3 regions of the Bradyrhizobium sp. 195 genome follow, and region 2 is predicted to be linked to each of the others. Evidence: predicted binding sites of a transcription regulator. Region 2 holds the regulator's gene; each other region holds the start of a gene.

Region 1 (6,520 bases), 3.7 Mb from region 2:
CGCCGAGGCCGCCGATGCGGTCGGCAAGCTGATCGATCAGCCGTTCAGCCAGCGTGCGATTGGAGCCGGTGTCCATGACGGCAAGTTGTACGACGGACATGTTTGATGAGTCCTCCAGTCAGAGCCGCAACCCGGCTCACGGCGGCATTCCCATTCCAATTTCGATCTTAAGGGATGATTCGCGCTCGGCGTCTTGCCTGAGCGTGCACTACAGTTTGTAGGCCGTGCGGAATCCACCCCAGTGACGGCCCTGCACGCGGATCGCAACGTCGATCTCCCGCATCATGACGGTGTTCCCGTTGCCCATGTCGCGCGCATAGCTCTGGACAAGGTACGATCGCAGGTTGCGTGCGGCCGCCAACCCCGCCGGATCGTTGAATATCCGCCGGTTGCGGCTGTTGGCCGTGTTCCAGGCGACGTCGCCCGGCCGCTGCGGATGTGAATAGATCTTGTTGTGCACCGGCAGGAAGCCGTTGCGGTCGACCATGGCGCAGAACGCCATGCGCTGGTCCTTCGCCAGGAATGCTTCCTGGAACGGCGGCAGGGCGCGGTCGGCCCAGTCGAGATATTTCGTGCGGTATTGCTGCGGATTGGTCCCGGCGATTTCGACATAGTCGGTGTCGAAGAGGTCGTCGATTTTGACCTCGCCGCGCGCAAGCGCCTGTTCGAATATCTTCGTCAGCGCGTTGCCCGCCTCCATGGCGCGGGTGACGAACTCCGTGTTCTCCTCGTGGATCGACCAGAGCCTGTCCTCGATCTTTTCGCGGAGCTCGGCATTGGGGCTGGCGAATTGCGCGCGCGCGCCGGCCTTGGATTGCTCGATCACGCGCAGACGGCAGGCGCCGACGTGTTCGAGCGTGCCTTCGATCATCGCTTGCGGTGTGAGCCGGCCTGCGTCCGCGCCGCCGATCAACACGCCGTCCATCGAGATTTCATAGACCGGCATCACGCCGCGCGCGCTCTCGAACTTGAGATGGCAGGGCAGTCGTTCGGTCTTGCGGCGGTCGTCGTGCTCGCTCTGGCGGAGCAGCACGGCGCAGCGCGATTTCAGCTTTTGAGCAAAAGTGGTGACGGCCTTGCCGGCACTGGCGACGTTCTCGCCATGGCTCTCGGCCGCCTTGGTCGCGGCATCGATCTCGGCCGCGCTCTCGCTGACCGAGACGATGAACTCCGAGGCGCTGGCGGCATTGCCGGAGACCTCGCTGGTGGTGGCGTTCTGCTCGGCGACCGCGCCGTTGACGGTCTCGAACACCGGGCGGATCGCCTCGATCGCCTGCGAAATGCGGTGCACCGCATCCGCAGAGCCGGCGGCGTCGCGCTGGAGTGCGTCGATCTTCTTCGTGATCTCTTCCGTCGCGCTTTGGGTCTGCACCGCGAGGGCCTTGACCTCGGTGGCGACGACCGCAAAACCTTTACCTGCAGCGCCGGCACGCGCGGCCTCGATCGTCGAGTTGAGCGCGAGCAGCGTCGTCTGCCGCGCGATCTGCGCGATCAGATTGACGACGTTGCCGATGGCGGCAGAGGACTCGCGCAAGCGGTCGACATTGGCGCGGGCTTCCCGCGCCGCGGCGCTGGCCTCGTCGGCGAGCTTGCCGGCTTCACGGACCTGCGCCCCGATGCCGAGCGCGGACTGGGTGAACTTGTCGGCGGCATCGGCGAAGGTGGAGGCGTTCGATTGCGCCGCGTTGGTCCGGCCGGTCAGGGCATCGGTGCGGTCGCGGATGGCGGCCAGCGTCGTGGCGGTCGCCTCGGCGCCGCCGGCCACGGAATTGGCGGCGCGCTCGAGCTGGCGGATCATGGCGCCCAACTCGAGTTCCAAGAGCTCCAGGATTTCCCGGGCCGAATCAGTTTCGGCCGCGGGAGCGGGCTCGGAATGGGCCGCCGGCTGCGGCGCCGCCGAGGCGCTTGCAGGCGCAGCCTGGTCCGGCAGACGCTTCCGAAATAGTCCGAACGCCATCACGTCTCTCTTGTCGGGGAACGGTCGTGCGCTATTTTCGCAGGCTGGAATGAAATCAGGGTTAACGATGCCTGACATCTAGGCATTGGCCACTACGGTGTTACCTTAAAGTCGTAGAGCCTCTTTCATTCCGGTGGGGTGGCGGCCTATAACGCCGCGCTTCCCACGCTCACCTTGGCGCACGATTCCCTAGAGAAGATCACGCATGGCCGGACATTCCCAATTCAAGAACATCATGCACCGCAAGGGGCGGCAGGATGCGCAGAAGTCGAAGCTGTTCGGCAAGCTGGCGCGGGAAATCACCGTCGCTGCCAAGCTGGGGACGCCCGACCCCAACATGAACCCGCGCCTGCGTGCGGCCATCATCGCGGCGCGCCAGGAGAACATGCCGAAGGACAACATCGAGCGCGCCGTCAAGAAGGCGCTCGGCAATGAGGGCGAGAACTATGACGAGATCCGCTACGAGGGCTATGGCCCCGGTGGCGTCGCCGTCATCGTCGAAGCGTTGACCGACAACCGCAACCGCGCCGCCTCCGACATCCGCTCCTTCTTCACCAAATCGGGCGGCAATCTCGGCGAAACCGGCTCGGTCTCCTTCATGTTCGACCGCACCGGTATCATCGAATACGACCGCGCTGTTGCCTCCGACGACGCCGTGCTCGATGCTGCGATCGAGGCCGGCGCCGACGACGTCGTCTCCGGCGAAACCGGTCACGAGATCTACGCCTCAACGGAAGGCTACCGCGACGTCGCCAAGGCGCTGGAAGCCAAGTTCGGCGAGCCGCGCAAGGCCGCGCTGATCTGGAAGCCGCAGAACACGGTCGCGGTCGACGACGAGACCGGCGAGAAGCTGCTCAAGCTGATGGATCTGCTCAACGAGCATGACGACGTCCAGCATGTCTACGCCAATTTCGAGGTGTCGGACGCGCTGATCGCGAAGATGGGCGGATAGGCGTTATCCGCTAGCACAAAATCCGCTGTCATCGCCCGCGAAGGCGGGCGATCCAGTATTCCAGAGACGTTCGAAGGATACGGATAAGCCGCGGCGTACTGGATACCCCGCCTTCGCAGGGTATGACGGCAGAATGTAAGGCGGACGCCGTCCGCCCCTCACCCCCCACTTCCCCTGTTACTTCCGTTCTGTTTCTGTTTCGCTTCAAGCGGCCAGCCGCTATCACTGGCCCATGACTGCGCTCCCGATTCGTGGCCCCGTTCGCATCATCGGCATCGACCCTGGCCTGCGCCGCACCGGCTGGGGCGTGATCGAGGCCGAGGGCAATCGTTTGATCTACGTCGCCTGCGGGTCGGTGGAACCGCCGGACGATCTGCCGCTGGCGAGCCGGCTGCTCGCGATCCATGAGGGGCTTGCTTCCGTCCTGTCCGGCCACCAGCCGATGGAGGCCGCGGTCGAGCAGACCTTTGTGAACAAGGACGGCGTTGCGACGCTGAAGCTCGGCCAGGCTCGCGGCGTCGCCATGCTGGCGCCCGCGATGTTCGGCATCTCTGTCGCCGAATATGCGCCGAACCAGGTCAAGAAGACCGTGGTCGGTGCCGGTCACGCCGACAAGCAACAGATCGCGATGATGCTGAAGATCTTGCTGCCCAAGGCCGAGCCGCCGTCAGCGGATGCCGCCGACGCGCTCGCCATCGCCATCACCCACGCCCATCACCGCCAGAGCACCGCGCTCAGGCTGAAGGTGGCGAGCCTATGATCGGCAAGCTCAAGGGCCTGATCGATTCCTTCGGCGAGGATTTCGTTATCCTCGACGTCGGTGGTGTCGGCTATCAGGTGCACTGCTCCTCGCGCACCCTGCAGCATCTGCCCTCGCCGGGCGAAGCCGCCGTGCTGTCGATCGAGACCTATGTCCGCGAGGACCAGATAAAACTGTTCGGCTTCCGCACCGATCAGGAGCGCGAATGGTTTCGCCTGCTCCAGACCGTGCAGGGCGTTGGCGCCAAGGTCGCGCTCGCGGTGCTCGGCACGCTACAGCCTTCCGATCTCGCCAACGCCATTGCGCTGCGCGACAAGGCGGCGGTGGCGCGCACCCCTGGCGTCGGCCCCAAGGTCGCCGAACGCATCGTCACCGAATTGAAAGACAAGGCGCCGGCCTTCGCCAATGTCGACCCGGCCGTGGTGCATCTCGCCGGTGCCGTCGACGACCAGCGCGCGCCGCGGCCCGTTGCCGACGCGATCTCCGCGCTGGTCAATCTCGGCTACGGCCAGCCGCAGGCGGCCGCTGCGATCGCCTCGGCCTCGCGCAGCGCCGGTGAAGGCGCCGAGACCGCGCAACTCATCCGCCTCGGTCTGAAGGAACTCGCGAAGTGAGCGCGGCAATGGTCAGCCTCGTAGGGTGGGCAAAGCGCGGCGTGCCCACCATCTTTCAACCGACCGGAGACATGGTGGGTACGGCGCGAAGCGCGCCTCTGCCCACCCTACGAGGAGCTCGCTAGGTGAGCGATCCCAAGGCCAACCGCATGGTCTCGCCCGAGCGCCGCAGCGACGATGTCGGCGACACCGCGCTGCGGCCGCAATCGCTGTCCGATTTCGTCGGCCAGCAGCAGGCGCGCAAAAATCTCTCGATCTTCATCGAAGCCGCGCGCAAGCGCGGCGAGGCGCTGGATCACGTGCTGTTCGTCGGCCCGCCCGGCCTCGGCAAAACCACGCTGGCACAGATCGTGGCCAAGGAGCTCGGCGTCGGCTTTCGCGCCACATCAGGCCCTGTCATCGCCAAGGCCGGCGATCTTGCCGCGCTGCTGACCAATCTCGAAGAGCGAGACGTGCTCTTCATCGACGAGATCCATCGCCTGAGCCCGGCGGTGGAAGAGGTGCTCTATCCCGCGATGGAGGACTTTCAGCTCGACCTCATCATCGGCGAGGGACCGGCGGCGCGCTCGGTGAAGATCGAGCTGTCGAAATTCACCCTCGTCGGCGCCACCACGCGCGCCGGCCTGCTCACCAATCCCTTGCGCGATCGCTTCGGCATTCCGGTGCGGCTGAATTTCTACACGATCGAGGAATTGGAGAGCATCGTCAGCCGCGGCGCGCGTGTGCTCAATGTCGGCATGAGCGCGGACGGCGCCAACGAGATCGCGCGCCGCGCCCGCGGCACGCCGCGCATCGCCGGCCGTCTGCTCCGCCGCGTGCGTGATTTTGCTTCAGCAGCCGATGCCGACAAGATCGACCGCAAGATCGCCGACCATGCGCTGAGCGCGCTCGAGGTCGACGCCGCAGGGCTCGATGCCATGGACCGCCGCTATCTCACGACCATCGCGATGAACTATGGCGGCGGCCCGGTCGGCGTCGAGACCATGGCCGCCGCTCTGTCTGAACCGCGCGATGCGATCGAGGACATCATCGAGCCCTATCTGATCCAGTGCGGCTATCTCCAGCGCACCCCGCGCGGCCGCCTGCTGACCTCGCACGCCTTCCGTCATCTCGGCATCGCAGAGCCCTCGCGGGATGCGGCGGCGCAATTCGGCTTGTTCGGCACCGATCAGGCCGAGGACGACTGATCTGCGCTAACGCAGCGCACTCCATCCATCATGAATTTCCGGTAATCTCGTGCAGACGATCTGCACGAGCGCACCCCAATTCCGCTCCAATCGGATCGCATCGAGAAGCTGCATCAGAAACGGGCTTCCATGATTACCCGCCGTCATCTCATCCGCTCCATCGGGGGCCTGTCCGCCCTCGGCGTCTCGACCGCCGCCTATGGTGTTGCCGTCGAGCCGGTGCTGCGGCTTCGCGTCACCCGCTATCATCCGACGCCGCGGCAGTGGCCGGCGGATCTGCCGCTGAAGATCGCTGTCATCGCCGACATCCATGCCTGCGATCCCTGGATGCCGCTGGACCGGATCGAGGCCATCGTCGACCGCACCAACGCGCTGAATGCTGACATCATCGTGCTGCTCGGCGACTATGTCGCCGGCCTGCACCAGGTCACGCGCATCATTCCGTCGAGCGAATGGGCGCGAGTGTTGGCCGGCCTCAAAGCGCCGCTGGGCGTCCATGCCGTCATGGGCAACCACGATTATTGGGACGACAGGACGGTACAGCGGACCGGGCACGGGCCGACCATCGCGCATCGTGCGCTCGAAGCCCCGTCTACGAGAACGACGTCGTACGCCTTACGAAGGACGGCCGCCCGTTCTGGCTCGCCGGCTTGGGTGATCAACTCGCCTTCCTGCCGGCGCGCCGGTTTCGGAGCATGGTGCGCTTCGGCGCCGACGATCTCAGCGCGACGCTTGCCAAGGTCACGGACGATGCGCCGATCATCCTGCTCGCCCATGAGCCCAACATCGCGCCGCGCGTGCCCGCACGCGTCGCGCTGCAACTGTCCGGCCACACCCATGGCGGCCAGGTCCGCTTGCTGGGCTGGTCGCCGGCGGTACCGCCGCAGCAGGGCATCCGGCTGGCTTATGGCCATGTCAGGCTGAAATGCGACGTCATCATCTCCGGCGGCCTCGGCTGCAGCATCATGCCGCTCCGCGTCGGCGTGCCGCCTGAGATCGTCGAGGTGACGCTGGGTCGAACGGGAGCAATTGTGTCCTAGCTGCGCTTGC
Region 2 (6,520 bases):
CTCAACCCTCGAGGGCGACAATCGTGCGATCGCGACAGCGCTGCTCACCGGGCGGCGCGATGCGATTTCCACGCCCGTCAACGACGCCATGTTCGTCTCGGGACTCGGACACGTTCTCTCGATCTCCGGCTATCACATGGCGGTTGTCGCGGGCGTGGTCTTCTTCGCGGTGCGCGCGTTGCTGGCGTTGGTCCAGGGCCTGGCGGTCAGCTTCCCCATCAAGAAATGGTCGGCCGGCGCCGCGCTGGTTGCGGCCGCATTCTATCTGCTGCTGTCGGGCGCGGAGGTCGCGACGCAACGTTCGTTCTTCATGACGGCGGTGGTGCTGATCGCGGTGATGGTCGATCGCCGCGCCATCACCTTTCGCACGCTGGCCGTGGCGGCGCTGATCGTGCTCGCGGTCGCGCCGGAGGCGCTGGTGCATCCGAGCTTTCAGATGTCGTTCGCGGCAACGCTTGGGCTGGTGGCGCTGGTGCAGATCGGCATGCCGAACCTGTTTGCCTCGCCTGATCATTCGGCGACAGCGCGCGTTGCGCTGTGGGGCGGCCGCGAGATCGCGATGCTGTTCCTGGCCTCGCTGATCGCGGGGCTTGCGACCACGCCCTATGCCGCCTTCCACTTCCACCGCGTTACGCCTTACGGCGTGCTTGCCAATCTCGGCGCGATGCCGGTGGTCTCCGCGCTGGTGATGCCGGCGGGCCTGTTGGGACTGCTCGCGGCGCCCTTCGGGCTCGATGGCGTGTTCTGGTGGCTGATGGGGATCGGCATCGACTGGATGGTCGCGGTCTCGCGCTGGGTGGCGGCCTTGCCGGGCGCGGTCGGCCGCATCCCCGCATTTGGTATCGCGCCGCTGATTGCGGCAAGCCTTGGGATCATCGTGATGGGGCTGTTGCGCACGCCCCTGCGCTGGTGCGGTGCCATGGTGCTGCTGGCCTCCATCGCCTGGGGCCTGTCGGTGCGCCAGCCCGATATCCTGATTGCCGGGGACGGCGCGAGCGTTGCGGTGCGCGGCGGGGACGGGCGGTTGCACCTGATCAGGACGGGCAAGGATAGTTTCTTGCTGAGGGAGTGGCTAGCGGCCGACGCCGATCCGCGCGATGCCGGCACTAGCGCGTTGGCCGAGCGCGTGTCGTGCGACGAGTCCGGATGCGTGACGCCGCTCGCCGACGGGCGGCTGGTCGCGCTGGCTTCGCGCATCGACGCGTTGGCGGACGATTGCAGCCGGGCCACGCTGGTGGTGACGTCACGGCCCGCGCCGCCCGATTGCGCGGCGATGGTGGTGGATCGGCAGCGGCTCGTTCGCCAGGGTGCGCTGGCTCTGACACAGCGTGGCGATGGTTTTTCGGTTCAGGCGGTGAGGGCGAGAGGCACGAACCGCCCGTGGTTACCGGCCGGTGCCGGCGAAGGTGATTTCGACGGCAGCCTTGCGCCGAAGGCGGCGCCCCGCAACCGGGACGCAACGCCATCAGAGACCGACCCGCAGGCCGACGATTGACGCGATTGATTTACAGATACCAGGCCAGCACGGCTTCCAGCCTTGCGTTGCCGATGACCGGCAGGGCCACCATCCGGCTCAACCCGGCTGCGCAGGCCTCGGAGCCGGCGATCGAGCCGTCATCGGTGAGATCGTCGTTGAGCACTGGCATGCCGGCGGCCCAGGCGCCGCCGATGCTGCCTTCGCCCCAGGCAATGGATTGCGTCGCATAGCGTGCGGCAAGGTCGGTGTGCGCGCTGCAATCGCCGGCACGCAGGACCAGCGCCGAACGGGCCTCGTTCGGGACCCAGATCTCGACGCGTCGCGCGATCGGCGTTGCCTGCGCGGAGAGGAATGTCAGAACCCAGGTTTGGTCGGTGCCGGTCCGGTAGGGCACGCCGACCCCCAAATTGATCCCGATCTTGGCCGCGTCCTCCCAGCGCAGGAAGCTCCTGGCGTCGTGCAGGTCCTTGATAATCAGTGGCAGACCCGCCTTCCAGGTGCGTCCGGGCAGGCCGAAGCCGCGAGGAAACGTGGTGTGGCGGGAGTTGAATTCGAACATGTCCGCCGTGCCGTAATAGCCGTCGACAAGCGCCATCTCGTGGGAGCGATCAGGATCGTTGTGCCAGAGTTCGATCGCGCCGACATGCGCCTCGTCGTCGCCGCAGAACAGCACCATCACGGCTTGCAGAAATTCGCCTGCAAACACCGGCACGGCCACGCCGCAGGTGAGGCCGGCCGCGAGCGCCTGATCGGTGCGCTTGAAATAGGAGTTGGCGAATGTCGTGAGGATGACGGGATGGCCAGAGGCCCAGGCCTTGCCTGGAAGCCCCTCGTCATATCCGAAATGCAGCTCTGCGCTGGCGGTCTTGAATGCGGACAGGCCTTCGTCGTAGAGGCCGCCGCCGAATTCCAGCCGCATGCGCGTCCGGTCAGGTATCCAGAGTTCAACGACGCGAATGAAGGTCTTCATCGAGCTGTCCGCCGCCTCAAACCACGACAGCATCGGACATTTGGCTGCGGAGCGGACGTTCAAAATTCAGGCAGGACGGGTTAAACTTCGTGCGGCGACGATGTGCGGCGGCGGGTCTCGCCGATCGATTTTCGTGAAACACAAACCCGCCGGGCTCGCCGGCCTCGGCCGGCGATGGCATTTCAATCCTGGCCCGACCTATTGTCGGTCGAGTGGCGTCAGCCGATCGGCAGGCGCGTGACCGTCGGCCGGCCGTCGGCGATGATCTGCGGCTTGTGCTCGCGCTCGCTGACGGGCTGGGTCACCGGCAGTTGCAGCACGGTTGCGCGCTGGCCTTCGACGAGTTGCGTCACCAGCACGTATTTGCCATCCGGGAATTCGATCGCGTCGTGATGGCGATCGGGAATGTGCGGATCGATCTTGCCGAACTTGCCGACGCGCGAATTGACGGTGCGCGTCCAGATCCAGCGATTGTCGTAACGGACGTTGTCGGCGAAGGCGAGCTCCGTCCCCGGCAGCAGGCAGACGGCCACGGTCGGATCGGCCGCAGAAGCAAAACCACGCGTCGAGGTGCCGCGGAACGTTGTCGACACGATCGTCTCGCCGACTTCGGCGGGGCGCGATGCAACGGCATGCAGGCTGTAGTCACACATCGGGTGCTCCTCATGCGAAGATAGCAACCCGCGCCTCCCTCGGAGGCGCAAGCCTCTATCAGAGTGGAAGCAGACAACGCTCTGCTTGGTTGTAGGCAAATCTGCGGCTGGCACGCGGGATGCGATCAAATTATCTTTTCGAATCCGCGAGGAACAAAGCTCACATCAATGCATTCGGCAAAGACGAGCGTTAGCGGCCCGCGCGCGCCGATGTATCATTGTCTGCTCGAGGCCTCGAGACCGAAAAGTGACGAGTGCTTGGCGGCGACACGCCGGGGCGTCGCGCTGGAAGGGGCCGGACAATCTGCGCAAGACCAGAAGACTGCCCAGCAGGAGCGGATCAGATCCGCTCCAATCGGAATCATTGGTATCGAATGACCGCCGAGGGGTCTCAGTACTTCCGGTAAAGCCCGATCAGCTTGCCCTGAATTTTCACGCGGTTCGGCGGCAGGATGCGCACCTCATAAGCGGCATTGGCGGGTTCGAGTGCGATCGAGGCGCCGCGGCGGCGGAAGCGCTTGAGCGTGGCCTCCTCGTCGTCGATCAGCGCCACCACGATGTCACCGGTATCGGCGCTCTCGTTGCGCTGGATCAGCGCCATGTCGCCGTCGAGGATACCGGCCTCGACCATGGAATCGCCGCGCACTTCGAGGGCGTAGTGCTCGCCGGAGCCGAGCATGTCAGGCGGCACGCTGATGGTGTGGCTGCGGGTCTGCAACGCCTCGATCGGCGTGCCGGCCGCGATGCGGCCCATCACGGGCACTGCAACGGGCCGCTCGCCCTCGTCCACGGCCGGGCTGGAGCTCGCGCGGACCTTGCCGAGATTGCCCTCGATGACGCTCGGCGTGAAGCCGCGTCGGTTGCCGGCGGCAGCTTGAAGCTCCGGCAGCTTGATCACTTCGATGGCGCGGGCGCGGTTGGGCAGGCGGCGGATGAAGCCGCGCTCCTCGAGCGCGGTGATCAGGCGGTGAATGCCTGACTTCGAGCGCAGGTCGAGCGCATCCTTCATCTCGTCGAAGGAGGGCGGCACGCCGCTTTCCTTCAAGCGTTCGCTGATGAACCGCAGAAGCTCGTATTGTTTGCGCGTTAACATCTCGACCAAAGTCCCCCGGTTGATGTCGTTCGATTCCGAGACGATGAATTCAGCGATAAGCCGCTGCATGCTCGAAACAAATCATGAACGGACACTATATGTTCGATACATGTTCCGCAACTGCTTAATTTACCGTGAACAGAGGCAAACTCGCGGAATGCGTGTGGCCGCGCAGTTCAGACGGGGAGCCGCAGCACCTCGCAAGGGCTGCCGGCCTCGGCCTTCGGGGCGAACGGTGGGCGGACGAGAAGTACCTGTGCTGCAGCGAGATTCGCAAGCAGAGAGGAGTCCTGATGACTGACGGGAACGGCGACGAGCGTGCCGTCGTCGCGCAGCTCCAGCCGCGCGCGCAGATAATCCTCGCGCTGGTCGTTGGCGCCGAGATCGCGGCCCAGCACGGCGCGCTCGCGACGATGATGGATCACTGAACGGCCCGACAGCGCGCGAATCAGCGGCACCATGAACAGGAAGGCGCAGACGTAGGAGGACACGGGATTGCCGGGCAGGCCGATCACACCCATCGCGCCGAGCCGTCCGTGCATCATCGGCTTGCCGGGCCGAATCGCGATCTTCCAGAACGCCATCGAGATGCCTTCGTCCAGGAGCGCCTGCTGGACCAGATCGTGGTCGCCGACCGACGCGCCGCCGGTCGTGATCAGGATGTCGGTACCGCTCTCGCGGGCGCGACGGATGCCGGCGGAGGTGGCTGCAAGCGTATCGGCGGCAACGCCGAGGTCGATGGTCTCGGCGCCCTCGCTGCGGGCTAGAGCGTGCAGGGCGTAGCCATTGGAATAGACGATCTGGCCGTGCCCGGGCGTTGAGCCCGGCATCACCAGTTCGTCGCCGGTGGCGAGGATCGCGACCTTCGGACGGCGGCAGACGGCGAGATGCGGGTGATTCATTCCGGCTGCGAGCGCGAGGTCGCGCTCTGTCAGACGGGTTCCTTTGCGCAAGAGCACGTCGCCCTCGCGGAAGTCGACGCCTGCCGGGCGGATGTGCCGTCCGGCGATCGCGGCTTCCTTGATCGTGACGCTATCGCCGTCCGCGACGGTGTCCTCCTGGATCACGACCGCGTCCGCACCGTCGGGAATGACGCCGCCCGTGAAGATCCGTACGGCTTCGCCGGCACCGACCGTTCCTGCGAAAGGACGGCCCGCCGCGACCTCGCCGATGACCGTCAGCCGGGAATCGATCGTTGCCGCATCGGCGGCGCGCACGGCATAGCCGTCCATCGCCGACATCGCTTGCGGCGGCTGCGTGCGCCGCGCCGCGACGTCGCGCGCGAGCACGCGATGGTAGGCCTCGTCGAGGGAGGCCTTCTGTTCGGGCAGTGGCTCTGCACCCGCCAGCACCGCGGCAAGCGCGTCCGAAACCGGCATCAGGGCCACGGGCTAAACTCCTGCTGAGCACATTGGTAAATGGCCGGCGAGAGTTCTATCCGAGTGCGGGCGCGAGGCAAAGCAGCACGCAGGGTGATTTATCCTGCGTGGCCTCAGCAGTGGAGGAGGCGGCTCAATTCCGTCGCGGCATGATCCGGAAGGCGAGACAGACCGGGATGAGGATGGCCATGGCGAGCACGAGAAGGACGAATGCCACGGCCAGCATCGGTCAACTCCCGCTCGGTCGGCCCGAGCCGTCGTTCAGTGCGACGTCGGGAGCTTTGGGACCTTGATCCTTGTCGGGCAGAGGGTCGGCCTGAGACTTCAGGTCGGCGGCCTTGCTGATCAGCTTGGCGGAAAGGTCAGAATCCGAGGTGGTTCTTGCGAATTCAAGCAGGAGAGAGGCTTGCTTGGTGAGATAGGTTTTGCCCAGCACGTCGATAAGTCCGATGTAGAAGTCCCAACCGACTCATGAGTCCGAAGGGTGGCATTCCGTTCCCGGAACTCTGTACAAAAATGCACAAAGGGTTTGGGTTCCTCATGTTCCGCAGATTTGGTCCCGGGAACCGGGGCGTGCGGTGGGCTCGCGCTGGGACCGTTTAGCCTCAGATTCCTAGGGCCTTCAAGGCGTTCCCGACATCGCGCGGCGACGTGACATGCACGGCGGTCAGGCCGCGCGCCTGCGCTCCCTCGATGTTCTCGGCGAGATCGTCGAAGAACACGATGCGCTCCGCTGGCACGCCGATCGCCGCGACGACATGGTCGAAAGCCTCCGCATCCGGTTTGCGCAGGCCGATGCTGGAAGACAAATACAGTCCGCGGAAATGGCCGAGCAGATCGGCATATTCCTTCGAGAAATAGTCGACGTGCGGCCGGTTGGTGTTGGAGAAGGCGTAGAGCGGCATCTGCTTCGCCGCGCGCGGCAACAACTCGGCGATATCCGGCATT
Region 3 (6,520 bases), 2.3 Mb from region 2:
GTTCATGGAGCGGCACTGGAACACGGTGACGCGCAGATTGTCCGCCGCGGTGGTGCAGGACATCGCCACGCTGATCGACGTCTACAAGGGTTATCCGCAGGACCGGGACCGCGACCAGCTCCGCCGCATCGCCCAGCAGCGCCTCGGCCTCGTCGTCGATTTCCTTCCCGCCGGCGACATGCCGCCGCCGGGACCGAAGCCGTTCTTCTCGCTGCTCGACCAGACGCTGTCGGTGCAACTCGGCCGCCAGATCGGGCGGTCGTTCTGGATCGACACGGTCGGCCGCTCCAATCTGGTCGAGATCCGCATCCAGCTCGACGATGCCGTGATGCGCGTGTTCGCGCAGCGCAGCGCCGCCTATGCCTCCAACTCGGAGATTTTCCTGTTCTGGATGGTCGGCACCTCGTCGATCCTGCTGATCGTCGCGGTGCTGTTCCTGCGCAACCAGATCAAGCCGATCCTGCGGCTTGCGGATGCCGCCGAAAGTTTCGGCAAGGGCCGCGAGGCGCCGAACTTCAGGCCGCGCGGCGCGCGCGAGGTCCGACGCGCCTCGGTCGCCTTCCTCGAGATGAAGTCGCGCATCGAGCGCACGATGGAGCAGCGCACCGCGATGCTCGCCGGCGTCAGCCACGATCTGCGCACCATCCTGACCCGCTTCAAGCTCGAGCTGGCGCTGATCGGCGACAGCCCCGAACTCGAGGGGATGCGCAAGGACGTCGACGAGATGTCGATGATGCTCGAGGACTACCTCGCGTTTGCGCGCGGCGATTCCGGTGAGCAGTCGCAGCCGACCGACATGGCGCAGGCGCTCGAGGAGCTTCGCGGCGACGCCGAACGCCACGGTCATACCGCGACCGTTGCCTTCCACGGCCTGCCCGTCGTGACAGTGAAGCCGGCCTCGTTCAAGCGCTGCCTCGCAAACCTCGTCACCAACGCGGCACGCTACGGCAAGAGCATCGCCATCACCGGCCAGCGCGATCACCGTTATTTGACCGTCACGGTCGACGATGACGGGCCGGGCATTCCCGCGCATTTGCGCGAAGAAGTGTTCAAGCCGTTCCTGCGGCTGGACAACGCCCGCAACCAGGATGAAGGCGGCACGGGCCTTGGCCTCGCCATCGCCCGCGACATCGCCCGGTCGCACGGCGGCGACATCACCCTCGGCGACAGTCCGATGGGGGGACTAAGGGCGAGCGTGAGGATTCCGGTGTAGCTGACGACGTTGCCCGGATGAAGCGCAGCGCAATCCGGGCTTCTTTCTTCGCAACGGATGCAAAGCCCCGGAATGCGCTACGCTCCATCCGGGCTGCGGACTACGATCTCGCCTATTTCGGGAGGAGCGCCTTCAGCTTGTCCATGTCGCGCACGTTCATCTTGAAGCCGCCGGGCATCACGATATCGCCGGGCTTCTGGTCCGGCTTGCAGGCCCCGAGCCATTTGGCTTGCAGCGTCATGGTGCTATCGCGGCCGGCCGCGCCTGCGACGCCGCCTTGCGCGTGCGAGGAGGACTTCACCGTGTAGGCCGAGTTGAAATCGCCAGATATCTCGGCGTGCGACGTCGTGTTGACGCCGGCGACGTTGCACTCGGAATCGCTGACATAGCCGGTCGCGGTCTTCTTGATCTCCTGCTTGGCGCAAATCTGCTTGGCCATCGGGGAGACGTTGTTGCTCATCTCCTTGTCGACGGTCTCGTCGGTGCAGTGCTGCATGGTCATCTCGGGCACCGGCGAGCCTGATGTGACCAGCTTCATTTCCCAAAGGCCGGCCTTGCGCACCGGCAAATCGTCGGCGCTGGCGCTGGCTGCCGACACGACGAGACAAGCGGCCGAACCGAGCAAAGCGAGTTTGCGCGTCATGGCGGAGGCTCCCGGCTGAGAGATTGCGGCGTTACGACAACGCTTCAGTACAGCGTGCGGATCGGCTGGTCGGCGGCGCCATAAGGCACCCAGCGGCAGGAGAACGAGATGTAGCCGCCCTCATAGGCCTGCACCGCCAGGAATTTGACCACCTTGCCGTAGCGCGCGCAGTGATCGACCGCGGCCTGTCGCGCATCGACCTGGGTGGCCATGGAATAGGCGATGATGCCGCCGGTGTCGTTGCCCTTGAAAGGCGGCACCGGAAGAATGTCGGCGCGCGCCGACTGGCTCGCCATCATACCCAGGGCAAGAAGGCCCGCGGCCGCTATGATTCGCATTCCCGTCACTCCAATTGGTTGGTGCCAGTTTACGGTGCCGGGATCGCCGTGAAAAGAACTGAAGCCCCGTCGGCGGTGAGGTTATGGTCAACTCCTGGCGGAGTGTTGCCGCGCTGCACTTGACCTCCCCCGCCCTTCGCGGCACCGTTCGGCCTTCGCAAGACTTTAGCTGTCCGGATTACCCATGCGCGCCCCCTCCCTGAAATCGCTCCGCTTTGCCGCCCTGCTCGGCCTCATGTTCGGGGCGCTCTCGCTCGGTGAGGCCAGGGCTGCCAATCCGCTCGAGTTGAATTTCTGGCTGAGCGGACCGCGCTATGACGGCGCCGTCGCGGAGTGCGACAGGGCGCTGCCGACGATCGCCACCCAGTTCTGGGAAAAGGAAAGCTCGTTCTGGAATTCCTCGCTGAAAATCACCGGCTTCTCCGCCGTTCGCGAGACCGCGTTCCGGCCCTGGCAGTCCGACAACATCCCGCGCCGCTATTGTACCGGCGAGGCCATGCTCAATGACGGCAAGGTGCGCAAGGTGCATTTCTCGATCATCGAGGATGGTGGCTTCGCCGGCTACGGCAACGGCGTCGAATGGTGCGTGGTCGGGCTCGACCGCAACTGGGCCTATAATCCGGCCTGCCGCGCCGCCAAGCCTTAGTGCGAAGAGCCCTGATTCGGGCCTATCAGGAGGGCGGCCGGCTGCCGCCGCCTGAATTTTGTTCTTGAAATGTTCTTATCGCCTGCTAGGCTTCCGTGCACAGTCTAGTTGAGGGGCGTTGCCATGTTTCATTCCAGATTGCATTCGTTCTCCCGCCTGGTGATCTCGCTGGCCCTTTCCCTGATCCTTGCCGCGGGCCTGGCCTCGTTCGCCAGTGACGCAAAGGCCCAGGACAAGCGGCAGAACGCGCCTGGCGAGTTCGACTTCTATGTGTTGTCGCTGTCGTGGTCGCCCTCGTTCTGCGAGGAGGCCGCGGAGCGCGGCGGCCGCTCCCAGATCCAGTGCGGCGGACGGCCCTACGCCTTCGTGGTGCATGGGCTGTGGCCGCAATATGAGAATGGCTTTCCGGAATATTGCCAGCGTCCCGCGCCGCGACTGAACCGCAACATCGTCTCCTCGATGCTCGATTTGATGCCGGCGCCGGGCCTGATCTTCAACGAATGGGATAAGCACGGCACCTGCTCCGGCCTCGAAGGCCGCAGCTATTTCGAGACGATCCGCAAAGCGCGCGCAGCGATCAAGATTCCGGCTGAATATCTCGATCTGTCGCAGGCCAGGACCGTGGCGCCGGCGGAGGTGGAGGAGGCCTTCATCAAGGCGAATCCAGGGCTGAGCAATACCGCCGTCTCGGTCACCTGCAACCGCACCCGGCTCTCCGAGGTCCGCATCTGCCTCAGCAAGGACTTGCAATTCCGCGCCTGCGACGAGATCGAACGCCGCGCCTGCCGCCGCGATCAGGTCACCATGCCGCCGATCAGGGGCGGGTAGTTTCGCGAAACTGGCCGCCGCATCATCATGGCCGGGTATAGCCGTCCAAAGGACGGCGTCGCTTCCGCTCGCCTATGTCCCCGGCCATCCACGTTTCACAACGCATCACGAAGGACGTGGATGCCCGGGACAAGCCCGCGCATGACGAGTAGAAGATGCTGCGCATTTTCTCCCGTGAGCCGCAGATCTTCGCCATGAATTACCGTCACGCCTTTCACGCCGGCAGCTTCACCGATGTCATCAAGCACATCGTGCTGGCGCGCATCATCACCTATCTGCAGGACAAGCCGGGGGCGTTCCGCGTCATCGACACCCATGCCGGGGCCGGCCTCTATGACCTCGAGAGCGACGAGGCGCGCCGGAGCGGCGAATGGCTGACCGGCATCGCGCGGCTGATGCAGGCCCGCCTGTCGAATGAGAGCGCGGCGCTGGCCAAGCCCTATCTCGACATCGTCCGCGCTTTCAATCCGAAGGGTGAGCTCAAGGCCTATCCGGGCTCCCCGTTGATCGCGCGCGGCCTGCTGAGGCCTCAGGACCGCCTCGTCGCCTGCGAGCTCGAGCCGAAGGCGCGAAAAGCGCTGATCGGCGTGCTGCGCCGCGACGAACAGGCCCGCGTGGTCGACCTCGACGGCTGGGTGGCGTTGCCGGCCTTCGTGCCGCCAAAGGAGCGGCGCGGCGTCGTGCTGATTGATCCACCCTTCGAAGCAAAGGACGAGTTCGAGCGGCTGGGTGAAGCCTTCTCGACGGCCTTCGCGAAATGGCCGACCGGCATCTATGTCATTTGGTATCCGGCCAAGAACCGGCGTGCCACCGACATGCTGGCCGAAACGGTGGCGCGGCTCGCAGCTGCAGCAAAACCACCGGGAAAGTGTCTGCGCCTCGAGTTCAGCGTCGCGCCCCAGCTCGATGGCGGGGCTCTCGCCTCGACCGGGCTCCTGATCGTCAATCCGCCCTACACGCTGCAGGGCGAGCTCAAGACGATCCTGCCCGAGCTGGAAATGCCGCTCGGCCAGGGCGGCGCTGCCAGATTCCGATTGGAGGTACCGAGGCCGTAACACTCCGGCATTCTTGGGAAAAATATGCAGGAGCGGTAGTCAATCTGCTGAGAACCGTATTATGCTGTTTCTGTGACTGGCTTTACGTTCCGCTTCCGCGAATGGTTGCGGCGGAGTGAAGGCCTAAGAAAGATCCGGCCGGACCGTTGAGGTCCGCCCAAGGATGGCCAGCTCTCCCGGGCTCCGTAAGCCCGGTCATGTCGTGACGTGAGTCTGCGTCGCGGCGGAGGAGCAATGAGGGGGAGTTTCCCGATGGCCATGACGGGAACGGTTAAGTTTTTCAACGGCGAACGCGGCTACGGTTTTATCAAGCCTGACGACGGCGGCCGCGACGTCTTCGTGCACATTACTGCTGTGGAGCGGGCCGGACTGAAGGACCTTGCGGAAGGACAGCGTATTACTTTCGAAGTCGAACCGGACAAGAAGGGGAAGGGGCCGAAGGCGGTCAATCTGGTCATCCTCTCCTAGCGGGCCTGACGAGCAACATTCGGCGCAACATTTCGCGCAAAAAATCCCGGCCGCGAGCGGCCAGGAGTTGTTGTCCGGTACTTTCTTCTTCAGCTATCAGAAGCGATAGTTCACGCCAGCGCGCACAACGCTGGCGCTATAGCCGTTTGACACGCCCGTAATTGCGAACTGACTGGTCGACAGGTCGATGTAGAGATATTCGAGCTTGGCGCTCCAGTTCGGCGCCAGGCCGACTTCCGCGCCGGCACCGATGGTCCAGCCGGCGGTGGTGTGCGATTCCGTCCAGCCGAAGGTCTGCGCGCGCAGCTCGCCGAAGGCGAGGCCGGCGGTGCCGTAGAACAGCACGTTGTTGAAGGCGTAGCCGGCGCGGCCGCGCAGGGTACCGAACCACGGATTGGAGAATTTCCACGGCGCGAAGGTGTCGTCGGCGCCGGCGGCCTGGATGTCGCCCTCGACGCCGAACACAAACGGGCCGTTCTGGAAGTTGTAGCCGGCCTGCACGCCGCCGACGAAGCCGGACGGCTTTGAGGGATTGTTGTCGACCGAGCCCCATTCGTAGCCGATATTGCCGCCGAGATAGGGACCTGCCCAGCTATACGCATTCAGCGGCTGGTTGACCGTATAGGGCGCACGCTGCCCGTAACTGAGATCGGCGGCCTCTGCCGAAGCTGTCCAGGCGGCTGCAACCAACGCGGCTGCGCCCACAACGAGCCCCTTCATCACAAACTCCAACGCAACTGTTGCAACCGGTGCGAAGCCTGACGCCGCCGCGCGAGGCAAACCGCATGGTTACGGAACCACCACTTTTTCGCGTAAGATTTATCGAGAGTTTTAAGTTAAAGGCCTGTTAAGCCGGGTTACCGCGCTGTTAACAGGCTTAAGCGAGTGTTACCGGGAACTCTCGTCGCTGCCTGTGCGCGCCGCACGTCCGGAACTTCAAATCGGCACCTCCAGCGCCTAAATTCGCTCCATGGTTCACGATTCCCCCGACAATCCGGACGACCGCGCGCGCAAATTGCCGCCGGCTGCCGCGAGCGACACGCCGCCCGACCTCGATCCCGCCACCAGCGGCGGCGATGAGGAGGACGACGCGCGGCTGCCTGATATCCTTGAAGAGAGCGGCGCGGTCGGCGAAGGGCCGCTGGCGAGCGGTCACGAGGCGATCGAACGCGCGGTCCGCCTCGCCCCCACCTCGCCCGGCGTCTATCGCATGCTCAATGCGAATGCCGACGTGCTCTATGTCGGCAAAGCCAAGAACGTCAAAAAGCGCCTGTCCAACTATGCGCGCCAGAATGCGCCGCAGCCGGCGCGCATCCTGCGCATGATCGC

Evidence for each region. The regulator LexA, encoded in region 2, represses DNA repair genes until DNA is damaged. The targets are predictions, from matches to a motif close to TGTTCNNNNTGTGTTCNG.
Region 1: ruvC (crossover junction endodeoxyribonuclease RuvC) is a predicted target of LexA. The motif match lies at 3,094-3,111, and genes of this name have one in related genera.
Region 3: IVB26_RS33250 (ribonuclease T2) is a predicted target of LexA. The motif match lies at 2,900-2,917, and genes of this name have one in related genera.

Annotation. Positions count from the first base shown of each region.
Region 1 covers NZ_CP082161.1:1,097,369-1,103,888, forward strand. Annotated here, with positions in the region: gene IVB26_RS05115 (methyl-accepting chemotaxis protein) at 1-100, opposite strand, end outside; gene IVB26_RS05120 (methyl-accepting chemotaxis protein) at 209-1,957, opposite strand; gene IVB26_RS05125 (YebC/PmpR family DNA-binding transcriptional regulator) at 2,163-2,909, shown strand; gene ruvC (crossover junction endodeoxyribonuclease RuvC) at 3,142-3,669, shown strand; gene ruvA (Holliday junction branch migration protein RuvA) at 3,666-4,283, shown strand; gene ruvB (Holliday junction branch migration DNA helicase RuvB) at 4,433-5,470, shown strand; partial or broken gene IVB26_RS05145 (metallophosphoesterase) at 5,600-6,510, shown strand.
Region 2 covers NZ_CP082161.1:4,819,195-4,825,714, reverse strand. Annotated here, with positions in the region: gene IVB26_RS22370 (ComEC/Rec2 family competence protein) at 1-1,495, shown strand, start outside; gene IVB26_RS22365 (GAF domain-containing protein) at 1,506-2,447, opposite strand; gene IVB26_RS22360 (hypothetical protein) at 2,666-3,100, opposite strand; gene lexA (transcriptional repressor LexA) at 3,492-4,193, opposite strand; gene IVB26_RS22350 (molybdopterin molybdotransferase MoeA) at 4,370-5,581, opposite strand; gene IVB26_RS22345 (hypothetical protein) at 5,802-6,008, opposite strand; gene IVB26_RS22340 (HAD family hydrolase) at 6,178-6,520, opposite strand, start outside.
Region 3 covers NZ_CP082161.1:7,126,760-7,133,279, forward strand. Annotated here, with positions in the region: gene IVB26_RS33230 (ATP-binding protein) at 1-1,213, shown strand, start outside; gene IVB26_RS33235 (DUF3617 domain-containing protein) at 1,326-1,856, opposite strand; gene IVB26_RS33240 (hypothetical protein) at 1,901-2,194, opposite strand; gene IVB26_RS33245 (hypothetical protein) at 2,379-2,840, shown strand; gene IVB26_RS33250 (ribonuclease T2) at 2,964-3,668, shown strand; gene IVB26_RS33255 (23S rRNA (adenine(2030)-N(6))-methyltransferase RlmJ) at 3,863-4,723, shown strand; gene IVB26_RS33260 (cold-shock protein) at 4,976-5,191, shown strand; gene IVB26_RS33265 (outer membrane protein) at 5,288-5,911, opposite strand; gene uvrC (excinuclease ABC subunit UvrC) at 6,162-6,520, shown strand, end outside.